2 regions of the Allobosea sp. genome follow, and region 2 is predicted to be linked to the other one. Evidence: riboswitches for the same ligand, from Rfam matches in the RefSeq annotation. Region 2 holds a riboswitch; the other holds the start of a gene.

Region 1 (7,664 bases), on a different contig from region 2:
CTGGCTCGCCAACACATAGGGGCGCAGGAGCCGGCCGAGCGCCGGCAGCTCCGCCAGCAGGATGCCGACGCCGAGCCCGACCGCGGCGCCGATCCCGAGACCCAGCGTCATCTCGGCGGCGGTGATGGCGAGATGCGGCCAGAGCCTTCCGGTGGAGACCTCGCTCCACAGCGTCGCCAGCACGGCCGAGGGCGGCGGCAGGACGAGGGCCGGAACGCCGCCGAGCCGGCACCAGGCTTCCCAGAGGGCGAGCAGGGCGAGGAGCAGGAAGAGGGAAGGCAGGCGCGCGCTCATGCCGCCGGCCTCCGGCCGAGCGTGCCGGCCTCGCCCTCCATGGCGTCGCGCAGGGCCCGGCAGGCGGCGGTGAAGGCGGGCGCATAGCGCATGTCGCGATGGCGCGGCCGGGCGAGCGTGATCCGGCGTGTATGCGTCAGCCGGCCTGCCGACATCACCGCGACCGTGTCGGCGAGATAGACGGCCTCGCCGATGTCGTGGGTGACGAAGAGGGCGGTGGTGCCGCCCTGCGCGCAGAGCCGCAGCAGGTCGTCCTGCAATTCCTCGCGCGTCAGGGCGTCGAGCGCGGCGAAGGGCTCGTCGAGCAGGAGCAGGTCCGGCTTGCCGATCAGCGCGCGGGCGACGGCGACGCGGCTCTGCTGGCCGCCCGAAAGCGCGGCCGGCCGGCGTGCGGCGAAGTCCGCCAAGCCGACGCAGGCGAGCAGGTCGAGCGCCGCCTGGCGGTCGGCGCCGGACGGGCGGCGCTTCAGCGAGACCGGCAGCAGGACGTTGTCGATGACGCTGAGCCAGTCGAGCAGCGTCGGCGTCTGGAAGACGAAGCCGGCGCGGGGGCCCGGGCCGCAGAGCGCCTCGCCGCCGATGCGGATCGTGCCCGCGCTCGGCATGAGCAGGCCGGCGGCGAGCTTGAGCAGCGTGGTCTTGCCGCAGCCGCTGCGGCCGAGCAGGCAATGGATCTCGCCGCGCGGGATCGTCCAGTCGACGCCGTCGACGATGGCGGGGCCGGTCGCGTCATAGCGCTGGCTGACCCGCTCGATCGCGACGAAGCCGGGGCTTTCAGTCGACATAGGGGGCAAACCCTTCCGCCGCGGCCTCCGCAGCCTGCTCGATCTCGGTCAGGGTGACGAGGTCGAGCAGGCTGAAGCGGCCGTCATGGTGCCAGCCGGCCTCCGGCGCGCTCATGCGGCCGAGCGGGGCGATGCGGCTGACGCCGGCAGCGCCCAGCGCCTCCGCGAGCCGGAACAGCCGCTCCGGCGCGGCCGCGACGCCGGCCGTCTGGAGGAAATGGCGATGGGGCGCGACCAGGGCGGGGACATCGTCGAGGCTGTCGACCGAAACCAGTTTCAGCGAGCGATTGAGGCCGGTCGGAGCGAGGGTTTCGGGCGCCTCGACATGGAGGATGTTCCAGCCATCGCCGGGTTCGCCCAGCAAGCTGGCGCCGCCCTCCAGCGCGCGCATCTCCTGCGCGCCGCGCCATGCGGCGACCGATGCGGCCTCGCCCGGCGAAAGGGCGCGGCGCGGGTGGCGGTGGCCGAGCGCCGCAAGCTCCTGTGCGAGATAAAGGGCGAACTCGGCCGGCCCGACCCGCCCGCCGCGCTCGACGAAGAGCATCTGCGGCGAATAGCAGCCCTGTTGCTCGTAGCGGACGACGTCATGGGCGGTAAGGCGCGCCAGCGCCGGGGCTTTCCGGCTGTCGAGCGCCTCGCGTGCGATCACGCCGAAGCCGATCCTGTGGCCGTGCGGCAGGAAGCGGGTGGTGACCGGCAGCTTTTCGCGCAGCGCCGTCAGCGTCTCGTTGCCGCCATAGGCCATCACGGTGTCGGCCTCGCGCAGGAAAGCGGCCTCGGCCGCCGCCTCGCCGCCCTTCCACCAGACGATGGCGAGGCATTCGCCGATCTCCGGATCGATCTCGGCGATCAGGCTTGCGAACCAGCCCGCCGTCAGCGGCTCGGCCGAGGCGAGCTTGCCGACGCTGCCCGCCTTGACCAGAAGGCCGCAGATCAGGCTCCAGAGCGAGAGCGCCGGCACGTTGCCGGCCCAGACATGCAGCAGCAGATCCGGCCCGCGGGCGCTGAGATAGCCGCCCTTGGGCGTCGGCTGGAAGCCGTCGAGCAGGGCCGGATTGGCGAAATCCTCGGCCAGGAAGCGCAGGAGCTGCGGGCGCCGGAAGGTCTTGAGATAGCCGGTCAGGCCGAGCCGGACCGTCTCGCGGTCATAGCCGGTGACGACCGGCAGGAGCTCTTCGGCCTTGCGCCGCAGCGGATGGTCGCGGTCGAGCAGCCTTGCGGCGGCGGCGTCGATCGCCGCGACGATGCGGGCGACGGGCATCCGCTTCAGCCGGGCGCGGGCCTGATCGCGCACATGCGCGCAGAGCTGCGCGGCCTGCGCCGCGTCGAGCTCCGGCAGCGCGATGGCGACGCTCCCGCCCCAGGCGTCGTAGCCGACCTCGCGCCAGCGCAACGCCTCGCGAGGGAGACCCGGCAGATGGCCCGCCTGTTCGATCATGAGCGTCAGCCTCGCGCCGCCGCCAGAAATTCGGCGACCGCGACCGAGCAGCCTTTCGAGGCTTCTCCGTCGACCCGGCCGAGCAGCCTGAAGCCACCGGGCACGATCTCGCCGGCATCCTCGGTCAGGATCGCCGAGACGCAGTTGAAATGGGCGAGGTCGTGATGGACGATCACGCCGCGCTGGCCTTCGGGCAAATCCGCGCCGGAGAGCGGATCGACGACGCGGCTGCGGATCCAGTGCGGGCCGGACTTCACGGACGGGCAGACGGCATTGCCGTCGTCATAGAGCTGCGAGCTGAGCTCCGTCATGCCGTACATGTTGATGCAGGCCGAGCGCGGCACACTGAGGGCGGCGGAAAGCCCGTCGTAGAATGCGTCCGGCTCGAGCTCGCGCGACTGGCCCTTGAAGCCGCCGGTGTCGAGGATGCGGCTGCCCTCCGGCAGGGAAAAGCGCCGCCCGCTGGCGGCGAGCGCGTCGATGAGCGGCACGAAGGCATAGCTCGCGCCGAGCAGCGCATAGGGCTCGCCGCCGGCCTGCGCCTCCGCGAGCGCCGTGAGCAAGCGGTCGAGATCGAGGCCGGCGGGGCCGATGAAAACGGCGGAACCGGGCGCTCCGCATTCGCGCCGGGCGAGGGACAGATAATGCGCGAGCGAGGAGTTCGGCAGCTTCGCCTCGTCAGGGAAGAGGATACCCATGCGGATGCGCTCGCGGCCCTGCATGAAGCGCTCGCGGAAGGCGCGCAGCATCGAGCGGTCCCAGACGGCGAGCGTCGGGTGGTGGCTGCGGCCGCGTATCCCTTGCGTCGTGCCGCTCGTCATGAAGACGCGCTCGGCCGTTTCCGGCGGCGTGCAGCTCAGCGTCAGATCCTTGAAGGCGGTGATCGGCACGGCGGGGATGTCGCGCCAGCCGCGCACCGAAAGCGGCGTGCGGCCGCGTTGCAGGCAAAAACGCTTGTAAGGCTCGTTGTTGCGGAACTGCCAGGCGAATAGCTTCAGCGCCATCGCCTCGAATTCGGCTTCCGACGCCTGGGGAAGCGCGATGAACGCCAGCAGCGCCTCGACGATCTCGGCTTGCGTCGCCATGGTCCACTCCGTCCGGACGCCGCACGGCCAGGCCGGCAGCATCGATCGCAACAGGGATCACGGGCGCAAGTTGGAATCAGGGCCTCGACGGCGCCATGTCCCGCATCCCTACGCCGGTATGACCCGGATCAGGTTCGGAGGGTCACCGCGTTGCCGGGCCTTGGCAGGCCCCGCCGGCGGAATCTCAGCCTCCTAGCGAGGCCCCCCTGGGAACGGGATGCAGATGACGGGCAGCGGGGCTCGCTGTCAAGCGGTAAGGAGGCCGGCTCAGCCGCCGAGGTCCCGCGCGGTGCGCAGGAGGTACTGGCCGTAAGCGCCCTTGGCGAGCTTTTCGCCAAGGGCGGTGAGTTCTGGCACCGAGATCCAGCCCTGCCGCGCGGCGATCTCCTCGGGGCAGGCGATGTGCAGGCCCTGGCGGGTTTCGAGCGTGCGGACGAATTCGCTGGCCTCCAGCAGGCTGTCGGGCGTGCCGGTATCGAGCCAGGCGAAGCCGCGCCCCATCGATTCGACCGAGAGCTTGCCGCGTTCGAGATAGATCCGGTTGACGTCGGTGATCTCGAGCTCGCCACGCGCCGAGGGCTTCAGCGCGCGGGCGATCTCGACGACCTCGGCATCGTAGAAATACAAGCCCGTGACGGCCCAGTTCGACTTGGGAACCTTCGGCTTCTCCTCGATCGAGACCGCCTTGCCGGCTTGGTCGAAGGCGACGACGCCGTAACGCTGCGGGTCGCCGACATGATAGGCGAAGACGGTCGCGCCGCTGTCGTGCGCCTGCGCCCGCGCCATCATCCCGGGCAGCGAATGGCCGTAGAACAGGTTGTCGCCGAGGATGAGGCAGGAGGGTTGTCCGGCGACGAATCCGGCGCCGATCAGATAGGCCTGCGCGAGCCCGCCGGGATGGGGCTGCTCGGCATAGGTCAGGCTCATGCCCCAGTCGGTGCCGTCGCCGAGCAGGCGCTTGAAATGCGGCAGGTCGTGCGGGGTCGAGATGATCATGACCTCGCGGATGCCGGCGAGCATCAGCGTCGAGAGCGGGTAATAGATCATCGGCTTGTCGTAGACGGGCAGGAGCTGCTTCGACATCGCCAGCGTCATCGGGTGCAGCCGCGTGCCGGAGCCGCCGGCCAGGATGATGCCCCTCATCGTCATCTCTGATCCTCGATAAGCCGTTCGACGCAAGACCTGAGCGAACTATGCCATTCCGGCAGCCCGACGCCGTGGACGCGGGCGAGCTTGCCGCAATCGAGCCTGGAATTCACCGGCCGCCGCGCCGGCGTCGGATAAGCGGCGCTCGTGATCCGCCTGACCCGGACCGGCTCGCCGCCCAGCCGCTCGCGCTCGGCGAAGATCGCTTCGGCGACATCGGCCCAGACCGCCTCGCCCGCCGCGCTCATATGGAAGACGCCGCGCAGGGAGGCGTCGTCCGCCCGCCCGGTCAGGTTCTGCGCGACGGTGAAGATCGCATCGGCGATGTCGAGCGCGCTGGTCGGCGAGCCATGCTGGTCGGCGACGACGCCGACCTCGCCTTGCGTCTCGGCGAGCCGCAGCATCGTCCTGACGAAGTTCTTGCCGAAGGGGGCGTAAATCCAGGCCGTGCGCAGGATGGCGTGGTTTGCGGTCGCGGCGGCGACCGCCCGCTCGCCGGCGAGCTTGCTCGCGCCATAGGCCGAGATCGGCCCGGTCGCATCGTCCTCGCGATAGGGCCGGTCGAGCCCTCCGTCGAAGACATAGTCGGTCGAGAGCTGGATCACGGGGATGCCGAGCGCGGCTGCGGCGCGCGCCGCCTCGCCGGCGGCCTCGCCGTTGACGCGCATGGCGAGCGCGGGCTCGCTCTCGGCCTGGTCGACGGCGGTATAGGCGGCGGCGTTGACGATGACGTCGGGCCGGGCTGCGCGCAGCGCCGGCGCGACCGTCCTGGGGACGGCGAGATCGAGCTCGGGGCGGCGGATCGCGATGACCTCGACACCCGTGGGCACGCGCTCCAGCATGGCGCGGACGATCTGGCCGGCCCAGCCGGTGACGGCGATGCGCAGGCCCATCAGTCGAAAAACCGCGGCATCGCGTCGAGGCGCGGGTGCTTGCGGTCCTTCTCTGAGAGGGTGAGCGCGGCGAGCGGCAGGCGCCAGTCGATGCCGAGCGCCGGATCGTCGAAGGCGAGCCCATGGTCGCTCTGCGGCGCATAGGGCGCCGTCACCTTGTAGAGCACTTCGGTATCCGGCTCGAGCGTGACGAAGCCATGGGCGAAGCCCGCCGGCACGAGGAGCTGCTTCCAGTTCTGCGCCGAGAGCTCGACCGCGACATGCAGGCCGAACGTCGGGGAGGAGGCGCGGATATCGACCGCGACGTCGAGGATGGCCCCGCGCGTGACCCGCACCAGCTTGTCCTGGGCGAAGGGCGGCGACTGGAAATGCAGGCCGCGCAGCGTGCCGGCCGGGCCCGAGAGCGAGTGATTGTCCTGGACGAAGTCGAGATTAAGCCCGGCCGCGGCGAAGCTCTCGCGGCTCCAGGTCTCGGAGAAGAAGCCGCGGTGGTCGCCGAGCCGCTTCGGCGTGACGATCTTGACGGCGGGGATCGCCGTATCCTCGAGGTTCGGCATCTCGTCCTCTGCTTCAGGCCGCGCCGAGGCGTTCGCCGCGATAGACGCCGGAGCGGATGTCGCCCCACCAGCGCGGATTGGCGAGATACCAGGCGACGGTGCGGCGCAAGCCCGTCTCGAAGGTCTCCTTCGGTGCCCAGCCGAGCTCGCGGCCGATCTTGCCGGCATCGATCGCGTAGCGCGCATCATGGCCCGGCCGGTCGTCGACATGGGTGATCAGGCGCTCGCGGCTCCCCTTCGGATCGGGCCTCAGCTCGTCGAGGATGGCGCAGATCGTCTTCACCACTTCGAGATTGGTCCTCTCGTTGTGGCCGCCGATATTGTAGCTCTCGCCCGTCTTGCCGGCGGTGGCGACGGTGATCAGCGCCTCGGCGTGGTCGTCGACATAAAGCCAGTCGCGCACGTTGAGCCCGTTGCCGTAGACCGGCAGCGGCTTGCCTTCGAGCGCGTTGATGATCATCAGCGGGATCAGCTTCTCCGGGAAGTGATAGGGCCCGTAATTGTTCGAGCAGTTGGTCATCACCACCGGCAGGCCATAGGTGTGGTGCCAGGCGCGCACGAGATGGTCGGACGCGGCCTTGGAGGCCGAATAGGGCGAGTTCGGCTGATAGGCGCTGTCCTCGCGGAAGAGGCCCTCGGGCCCCAGCGAGCCGAAGACCTCGTCGGTCGAGACATGGTGGAAGCGGAAGCGAGCCCGGCGCTCCCCCGTCAGGCTGCGGAAATGGCGCAGCGCCTCCTGCAGCAGGGTGAAGCTGCCGACGACATTGGTCTCGATGAAGGCGGCCGGCCCGTCGATCGAGCGGTCGACATGGCTCTCGGCCGCCAGATGCATCACGATATCGGGCTCGAAATCGGCGAAGATCGCCTTCATCCGCTCACCGTCGCCGATATCGGCCCGCTCGAAGCGATAGCGGTTGCTGCCCGAAACCGGCGCGAGCGAGGCGAGGTTGCCGGCATAGGTCAGCTTGTCGACGACGCAGACCGCGTGCTCGTGCTCTCCGATCAGCTTGCGCACCACGGCCGAGCCGATGAAGCCCGCGCCGCCGGTCACGAGGAATCTCAGGGTCATCGGTCCTCTTCCATCCTTCGGGGCCGGCAGGTAGCACGAACCCGCTTCGGACCAAAGCAAGGCGAATGAAGGGCCGCCTCCGCGCCGCTCAGATGCGGTAGAAATCGCGATACCAGGCGACGAAACGGGCGATCCCCGCCTCGATCGGCGTATCCGGCCGGAAGTCGACGCGGGCCGTAAGCTCCGCGACGTCGGCATAGGTCGCCGGCACGTCGCCGGGCTGGGCCGGCAGGTGCCGCTTGGTCGCCTTGCGGCCGCAGGCCTCCTCGATCGCCGCGATGAAGCGGTCAAGCCGCACGGGCGTGTGGTTGCCGATATTGTAGATGCGCCAGGGGGCGGCGGAGGTGGCGGGGTCCGGCGCCGCCCCGTCGGCATCCGGGGCGGGCTGCGGCGGCAG
Region 2 (7,664 bases):
GAAGGGCTTCGTCGAGGAGGTCGTGATCCTGTGCCGGGGCGAGGAGATTGCCCGCCATCCCCGCAATTACGGGACGGGCGTGTTCGTCTCCGATCCGCTGCACTATCTGGCGCTAATCGAGGAGAAGCCGAACGCCCTCGACCAGGCCGCGGCCTTGCAGGGCTGGGACCTGCCCGAGGCCTTCCAGCACCTGCGCCATCTCCTGGAAGCGCGCATGGGCAATCGCGGCAAGCGCGAGTTCATCCAGGTGCTGCGGCTGCTGGAGGCCTTGCCGCGCGAGGTCGTGAGCTTCGCCGTCGGCGAGGCGATCCGGCTGGGCGCGATCGGCTTCGATGCGGTGAAGCTGATCGCGCTGGCGCGGCTGGAACGGCGCCCGGCCCGTCTGGATCTGGCGGCCTATCCGTATCTGCCGAGGACTACGGTGAAGACGACCTCGGCGGCCGATTACGCCGTGCTCCTGCCGGGAGCCGCGGCATGACGGGCTCGGGGAAAGAGACGATGCCGGCGGGCACGACCGCTGGAACGCCGCAGGTCCTGCTGGCGCACCACCTCAAGCAACTGAAGCTGCCAACCGTCCTGCGCGAGTACGACAAGGTGGCACGGGAATGCTCCCGCGACGGCGTCGATCATCCCCGCTACCTGCTACGGTTGGTCGAGCTCGAACTGATCGACCGGGAGCGGCGCACGGTCGAGCGGCGGATCCGGGCGGCGCGCTTCCCAGCGGTGAAGAGCTTCGACACCTTCGACTTCACGGCGATCCCGAGCCTGAACAAGATGCTCGTGCTGGAGCTGGCGCGCTGCGGCTACATCCTGCGCCGGGAGAACATCATCGCGCTCGGCAACAGCGGCACCGGCAAGACCCATGTCGCCCTCGCGCTCGGGCTGGCCGCTTGCCAGAAGGGCTTCTCCGTCGCCTTCACGACGGCGGCTTCGCTGGTCAACCAGCTCCTCGAAGCCCGCGACGAGAAGCGCCTGCTCAGGCTCCAGCGCGAGTTGCAGGCGGTCAAGCTGCTGATCGTCGACGAGCTCGGCTATGTGCCGCTGTCGCCGACCGGCGCCGAGCTCCTGTTCGAGATCTTCTCGCAACGCTACGAGCGCGGCTCAACCATCGTCACCTCGAACCTGCCCTTCGAGGACTGGACGTCCGTCCTGGGATCGGAGCGCCTCACCGGCGCGCTGCTCGATCGCCTGACCCACCACGTCAGCATCCTCGCCATGAACGGCGACAGCTACCGCCTCAAACAATCGGCCGGCCGCCGGCGCGCCTCCGCCGCGGCGGGGCAAAAACAGACCACCGCCAACGAAGCCGATCCAGAAACCGGCGAGATCATCCCCTGATCAATCCCGACAGCGCGATATGGCAGGGGCCCCGATCGGGGCCCCTGCCATATCCGCCACCCTCAACGCCAGTGGCCTGCTTTTACTCCGCCACGCTGGCCTGGAATCCGACCGCCGTTGACAGCGTCGGGCAATTCTCCGCAAATTTCCTCAAATGCATCTCAAAACCCGACGGATCCGGCAATTTCGCCATGTCATCCTCGCCTTCTATATTTCCACTGGAGATCGAGTGCGTGGATGACGAGGCAGCCATCGCCGACCCCAGGCTCACGGCCACGGACGCTGTGCTCAAGGAGCTCGGGTTCAAGAAGACGATCGCTTATGTCGAGACGGAGGAAGCACGGACATCGAGTCGGGCGCTGAAGGAATCCGCTCGCAAGACGGAGCTGGCGCAAAAGGGGATCAGGCAACTCAACCTGATGACGTCGCGAGACGACGACTGGCGAAACGCGCTCGGAGCGATCGCCAAGCTGTCTTCCGACCCGCACATGGTGGAAGCGGTGATGACGCTCGCCGGCGATCCCGACTCGGCTCGACGACTTCGGCGCGACACGCAGGCGAAGGCCGAGGGCGAGACTAACCGGGCTCGTGCGTCCTCATCACTTCACCCGCTCCAGAACCTGAGCGAGGACGAAGCTCTGCGGCTGCGGGCTCTTCTCGATCGACCTGAAGCCGCGTCGTTGCTGTCGGTGGCCGAGACGCTATCGGCCGATCGGCTGAAGCTCATGGCCGAAGCCATGCGCAGCGAGGCACTGCCGATCCTATTGCGCGAAACGAACTCACACGACCTCGGCGAGCTGATCTCGCGATTCGCCGAGCTGCTGCAGGCCGAGAACCAGGGCGAGGCTCGGTCGAACGGGCGGCTCGTGCTGGCGTTCCTGACCTATCCGAACTGGCGCGCGGTGTTCGCTCATCTCGGACGGGACGCGGACGCCCGCGCCAATCTGGCGCTCCTGCTCCATGACGAGACGGTCGCGACCTTGCTGGCGGGGTATCGGACCGATGAGGTGACGGCGTCCGCGCTGCGACACCTCGTCTCGCCCGAAACGCGCCACGCCGTCGTCGCGCTCGTCGATTTGCTGCTGTCCGATCGTACCATCGCGGCTCGGCTGCGGCGGGGAGAACCGGTGAGCGAGCTGCTCGAGAATCTGAAGCGCCCAGCCGAGCCGCGAGGTTCGGTCGAACAGGCGACGGTCTTGTCCGGCGCCGCGTCGGGGCGTCTGCTTCATCGTATCGGCGCCGCCATGAGAGCCGCGAGCCTGGCATGGTCGGCGCCGGCGGGCAGCAGGATCGGCATCATGCCGTCGTCGAGCCTCAATCCGCCATCTCGCCGGCAGCAGCCTCCGGGGCGCGTTTCGCGCTGATCCGATCGCGACGAAGATACGGGCTCATGTCGACGTCCGGGTATCGGATGGCGGCCACCGCATCGCTTTCGTGCTGCAGAAGCAGAGGATTGCCGTACACGCCGTCCATGCCTTCGAGCTGATGGCCCATGGCCTTCTTGCGCGCTTCCTCCGTAACGCCCGATGCGGTGCAGGCGTCGCGAAAATTGTGCCTGAGACTATATGCCGTGTAACGCGGATTGGTGATCCCGAGCCCCTTGCGGATACGCCGGTTCAACCGCTTCGAGATCGCGTCGCTGTAACGGCCCGACGGGTCCGCCTTGAGTTCGGGAAATAGCTGGACGTCTTTCCCGCTGCGCTTGCGTCGCGATGCGACGAAATCGAGGAATCCCATCTCGATCAGCGTCGGATGGACCGGGATCAGACGACGCCCGGCCGCCGATTTGACCCGCCGTCCCTTGGTTTTCGACTTGTCGGGTTTGGCGGCGATGTCCGCTTCGTCCTCTTCGTCGACCAGACTCAGGACGTTTAGATGCGGCCTGCCGTTATGATCGAGCCGGAGATCGTCCGTCCGCAGTTGCGCGAGCTCGTTGAGGCGCATGCCCGTGAACAGGATGACCGGCGGAAACCAATAGACCGGACCTGCGGCGGTTTCCTTGGCGGTCAGCGCGAACAGGGCGCTGATCTGAGACGGTTTGAAAGGCAGCCGCTTGCTCTTGGCGTCGGGGTCCGTCTCCTGCTCCGACTGCAGACCGAGCAGCAGATTCTTCTCGATCTTCCCGTCGTCGACGAGCCATTGCAGGAGTCGGCGGACCGGCCCGAGGTACTTCAGATTGATCGTTTTCGCCGAGATCACTTCGAGCGGCTGTTTCCGCGCTGCGTTCAAGGCGATTGCTTCGCGCATATCCCGCGTCTTCAGGGTTAGCTCGAAGCGGTTCGGCAACCGGTCCAGCACGTTGCGGTAATCCCGGATATCGTCGCGAGAGATGTCCCGCACGGGCTTGTCGCCGACGAAGCGCAGGAAATTCGCCAAGCGGGCTCGCACGTCGCCGGCATGCTTCGGATCGCCTGCCTTGACGATCTGATCGGTATCGTACCGAACGATGGCCTTCGATAGCGGCTCGTCCGACCAGCGCGAGGTTCTGGCGTCTGCGTAGGCCGCCTTTACCACGTCCGACACGACTGCTTTCAGCTCGCCCGCATCGCCGGCCGGGCCGTGATTGCCGACGATCGCCTTCAGCTCGGCGAGCTCCTTCTTCAATTCGCTCAGTAGCTGGCGCGCCGAATCTGGGCGCTCCGGTACAGGAAAAAATTCCGAAGCCCGGTCCATGGCCGAGTCGATGTCTCGTGCAGAATGCTTGCCGAATGGGCGTCGGGTCACCCGATCAACGGTCTTCAGCAGAGCTCGAGCAGCCTCGTTGCGTCGACCGGTTGCCGTCTCCGCTTCGAGAATGCCGAAAGCCTCGGCCTTGCCGATCCAGTGCGTGTCGGCCAGGGCCTCATCCCGGTCGTCGCCGTCCGCGTCGCGGACGTGGTTTTCGATTACGCCGCGCGCGTCACGCAGAAGGGCAAGCTGCTGCCCCACGAGGGGAGGCTGCCCGGAAACGGATCCGATAGCATCGTCGAGCATGGCGAGGGCAATTTCGCGCGCCGGCCGCATCGGCCACTGCGAGCGAAGGACGGCGTAGACCTCGTCGATCCTGATCAGCACCTGCAGCGCTCTCCGTCGCGCCAGGGCGGCGTTGCGGGTGCGCAGGGAGCGGCGCACGTCCGGCCTGCCGAGGACGCAGGTCAAGTCTGAGGGAACAGCCTTACGAAACCACCAATGCGCGCCGCGCCGATGCAGATACATCGCGACCCCGATTCCAGTCGGGACCCTCCATCCCGAACGTGACAGGACGGCGTAACGGACGACGCGGAATCGATTCGATCGATTCCTAACGTTTTCAAGGGCTTAGGAGTGGCGGAGACGGAGGGATTCGAACCCTCGATACCCTTGTGGGGTATGCTCATTTAGCAAACGAGTGCCTTCAGCCTCTCGGCCACGTCTCCGGCGAGAGGCTCTATGCCCGATTGCGGTGCCGTTTGACAAGCCTCGTCGGCAGCTTCCCTCGCCTCGCTCATGCGCGAGATGCAAGGCCGCACCGGCCTGCCTTGTCCTCACGGCGCGAAGCCACTAGATTGGGGCCGTCCGTTGGGGTGCCGAAAGGCTGAGAGGCGCGCGTTCGCGCCAACCCATCGTACCTGATCCGGGTAATGCCGGCGAAGGGAACGGTCTTCGGCTCGCAGACATCTGGCGCCTGAGGCTGCTGCCTTCCCGGGAGCAGGGGAAGCATGACGGCGCAAAGCTCTCGCTTGGAACCGACGATCGCTGTGATCGGCGCCGGCGTCGTCGGCCTCGCCTGCGCCGCCGAGCTTGTGGCGCGCGGGGCGCGGGTCGTCATCCATGAGCGCGGTTCGCGCATCGGCGCGGAAGCCTGCTCCTGGTTCGCCGGCGGCATGCTCGCGCCCTGGTGCGAGGGCGAGAGCGCCGAGGAGCCGGTGGTCCGGCTCGGGCGGGAGGCGGCCGACTGGTGGCAGCGCCATGCCGGCGGCGTCGTCCGCAACGGCACGCTCGTCGTCGCACCGAGCCGGGACCGTGCTGAGCTCTCCCGTTTCGGCCAGCGCACCGATCATTTCAGCGAGATCGACGGTGAGGCCATCGCCGCTCTGGAGCCCGATCTCGCCGGGCGTTTCGCGCGCGGGCTGTTCTTCGCCGGCGAGGCGCATCTGGATCCGCGGCGGACGATCACGGCGCTGGCGGAGCGTCTCGTGGCGCAGGGCGCGGCCCTGCATCTCGGCAGCGCCGCCGAGCCCGCCGATCTCGATGCCGCCATCGTCCTCGATTGCCGGGGGCTTGCGGCGCGCGAGGCCCTGCCGGAGCTGCGCGGCGTCAAGGGCGAGATGCTGCTGCTGCGGAGCGACGAGATCGCGCTCGCGCGGCCGGTGCGGCTTTTGCATCCGCGCATCCCGCTCTATGTCGTGCCGCGCGCGGACGGGCTCTTCATGGTCGGCGCGACGATGATCGAGAGCGGCGAGCGCCGGCGCATCTCGGCGCGCGCCATGCTGGAACTGCTTGGCGCGGCCTATGCGCTGCATCCGGCCTTCGCCGAGGCGGAGGTGGTCGAGATCGGCACCGATGCCCGCCCGGCCTTTCCCGACAATCTGCCGCGGCTCACCCGCCGCGGGCGGGTGATCCATGTCAACGGGCTCTATCGCCACGGTTTCCTGCTCAGCCCCGCCATGGCGCGGATGGCGGCGGATGCCGTGCTCGACCCGCAAGCGAAACCGGAGATGCTGCATGACCTTGCTGCTTAACGGCGTACCCCGCGAGATCGCCGCGAAGACGCTGGCCGAGGCGCTGGCCGAGCTCGGCTTCGGCGGGCGCATCGTCGCGACCGCGATGAACGGCGAATTCGTGCCGGCCCGCAGGCGCGCTGAAACCTGTCTGAGCGAGGGCGACCGCATCGAGATCGTCGCGCCGATGCAGGGAGGCTGAGATGGCGTCCTTCTACGGCTTCACGCCGCAAAACCCGCTCTTCCTGGGCACGGCGCAATATCCCTCGCCGGCGATCCTGGCCGAGGCGGTGAGGCGCTCGGGCGCCGAGGTCGTCACCGTCTCGCTGCGCCGGGAGGCGGCGGGCGGGGCGGGGCAGGCGTTCTGGGCGCTGATCCGCGAGCTCGGCGTCAGGGTGCTGCCGAACACGGCCGGCTGCCACACCGTCAAGGAGGCGGTCACCACCGCGCAGATGGCGCGCGAGGTCTTCGGCACCGACTGGATCAAGCTCGAGGTGATCGGCGAGGACGACACGCTCCAGCCGGACGTGATCGCGCTGGTCGAGGCCGCCCGCATCCTCGGCGACGACGGCTTCAAGGTCTTTCCCTACACCACCGAGGACCTCGTCGTCGCCGGGCGCCTCATCGATGCCGGCTGCGAGGTCTTGATGCCCTGGGGCGCGCCGATCGGCTCGGGCCGGGGGCTCAACAACCCTTACGGCCTCAGGAGCCTGCGCCGGCATGTCCCCGAGGTCGCGCTCGTCGTCGATGCCGGCATCGGCCTGCCCTCCCATGCCGCGCAGGCGATGGAGATGGGCTATGACGGCATCCTGCTCAACACCGCCGTCGCCAAGGCCGGCGATCCCGCCGCGATGGCGGAAGCCTTCGCGCTCGCCATCCGCGCCGGCCGCCAGGCCTTTGCCGCCGGGCCGATCGAGGCGCGCGACATGGCGGCTCCCTCCACCCCCGTCATGGGCAAGGCCTTTCTCGCATGAAGCTCGATCCGTTCTACCCCATCTTCGATTCGGCCGACTGGCTGGCGCGCATGCTGCCGCTCGGCGTCAGGCTGGTGCAGCTGCGCGTCAAGGATCGCCCCGAGGCCGAGGTCGCGCGCGAGATCGCCCGCGCCAAGGCGCTCTGCGCCGCGGCTGATTGCGTGCTCGTCGTCAACGATTACTGGAAGCTCGCCATCGCCGAGGGCTGCGATTGCGTCCATCTCGGCCAGGAAGACCTCGATACCGCCGATCTCGGCGCGATCCGCAAGGCGGGCTTGAGGCTCGGCGTCAGCAGCCATGACGAGGCGGAACTCGAGCGCGCACTGGCGGCTGAGCCGGATTACGTCGCGCTCGGCCCGGTCTATCCGACGATTCTTAAAGCAATGCGCTTCGGCCCGCAGGGGCTGGAGCGGCTCGGCGAATGGAAGCGCCGCATCGGCGCGCTCCCGCTGGTCGGCATCGGCGGCATCTCGCTGGAGCGGGCGCAGGGCGTCTTCGCGGCGGGCGCCGACAGCGTCGCGGCCGTGACCGACATCACGCTGAACGCCGATCCCGAGGGTCGGCTGAAGCAATGGCTCGCGGCGACGCGGCGGCACGCGACAGCCTGAACCTCATTCCGGCGCTCTCAGCCCTCCGCTTCCGCCTGCGCTACATGCCCGTCGACATGGCCGAG

What was found. A riboswitch is a leader RNA that binds a small molecule or an ion and turns the genes downstream of it on or off. The one in region 2 is predicted to bind thiamine pyrophosphate.
Region 1: linked by a shared signal. The riboswitch ahead of M9917_RS03065 (LuxE/PaaK family acyltransferase) and the one ahead of thiO (glycine oxidase ThiO) in region 2 are both predicted to bind thiamine pyrophosphate.

Annotation. Positions count from the first base shown of each region.
Region 1 covers NZ_JAMLIX010000001.1:648,061-655,724, reverse strand. Annotated here, with positions in the region: gene M9917_RS03080 (ABC transporter permease) at 1-294, opposite strand, end outside; gene M9917_RS03075 (ABC transporter ATP-binding protein) at 291-1,079, opposite strand; gene M9917_RS03070 (acyl-CoA reductase) at 1,069-2,517, opposite strand; gene M9917_RS03065 (LuxE/PaaK family acyltransferase) at 2,523-3,602, opposite strand; TPP riboswitch at 3,690-3,820, opposite strand; gene rfbA (glucose-1-phosphate thymidylyltransferase RfbA) at 3,870-4,745, opposite strand; gene rfbD (dTDP-4-dehydrorhamnose reductase) at 4,748-5,641, opposite strand; gene rfbC (dTDP-4-dehydrorhamnose 3,5-epimerase) at 5,641-6,198, opposite strand; gene rfbB (dTDP-glucose 4,6-dehydratase) at 6,212-7,267, opposite strand; gene M9917_RS03040 (NAD-dependent epimerase) at 7,356-7,664, opposite strand, start outside.
Region 2 covers NZ_JAMLIX010000002.1:489,458-497,121, forward strand. Annotated here, with positions in the region: gene istA (IS21 family transposase) at 1-478, shown strand, start outside; gene istB (IS21-like element helper ATPase IstB) at 475-1,338, shown strand; gene M9917_RS17455 (hypothetical protein) at 1,572-2,702, shown strand; gene M9917_RS17460 (DUF6538 domain-containing protein) at 2,653-4,533, opposite strand; tRNA gene M9917_RS17465 (tRNA-Ser) at 4,643-4,733, opposite strand; TPP riboswitch at 4,867-4,969, shown strand; gene thiO (glycine oxidase ThiO) at 5,037-6,038, shown strand; gene thiS (sulfur carrier protein ThiS) at 6,022-6,219, shown strand; gene M9917_RS17480 (thiazole synthase) at 6,221-6,991, shown strand; gene M9917_RS17485 (thiamine phosphate synthase) at 6,988-7,599, shown strand; gene M9917_RS17490 (Rdx family protein) at 7,617-7,664, opposite strand, start outside.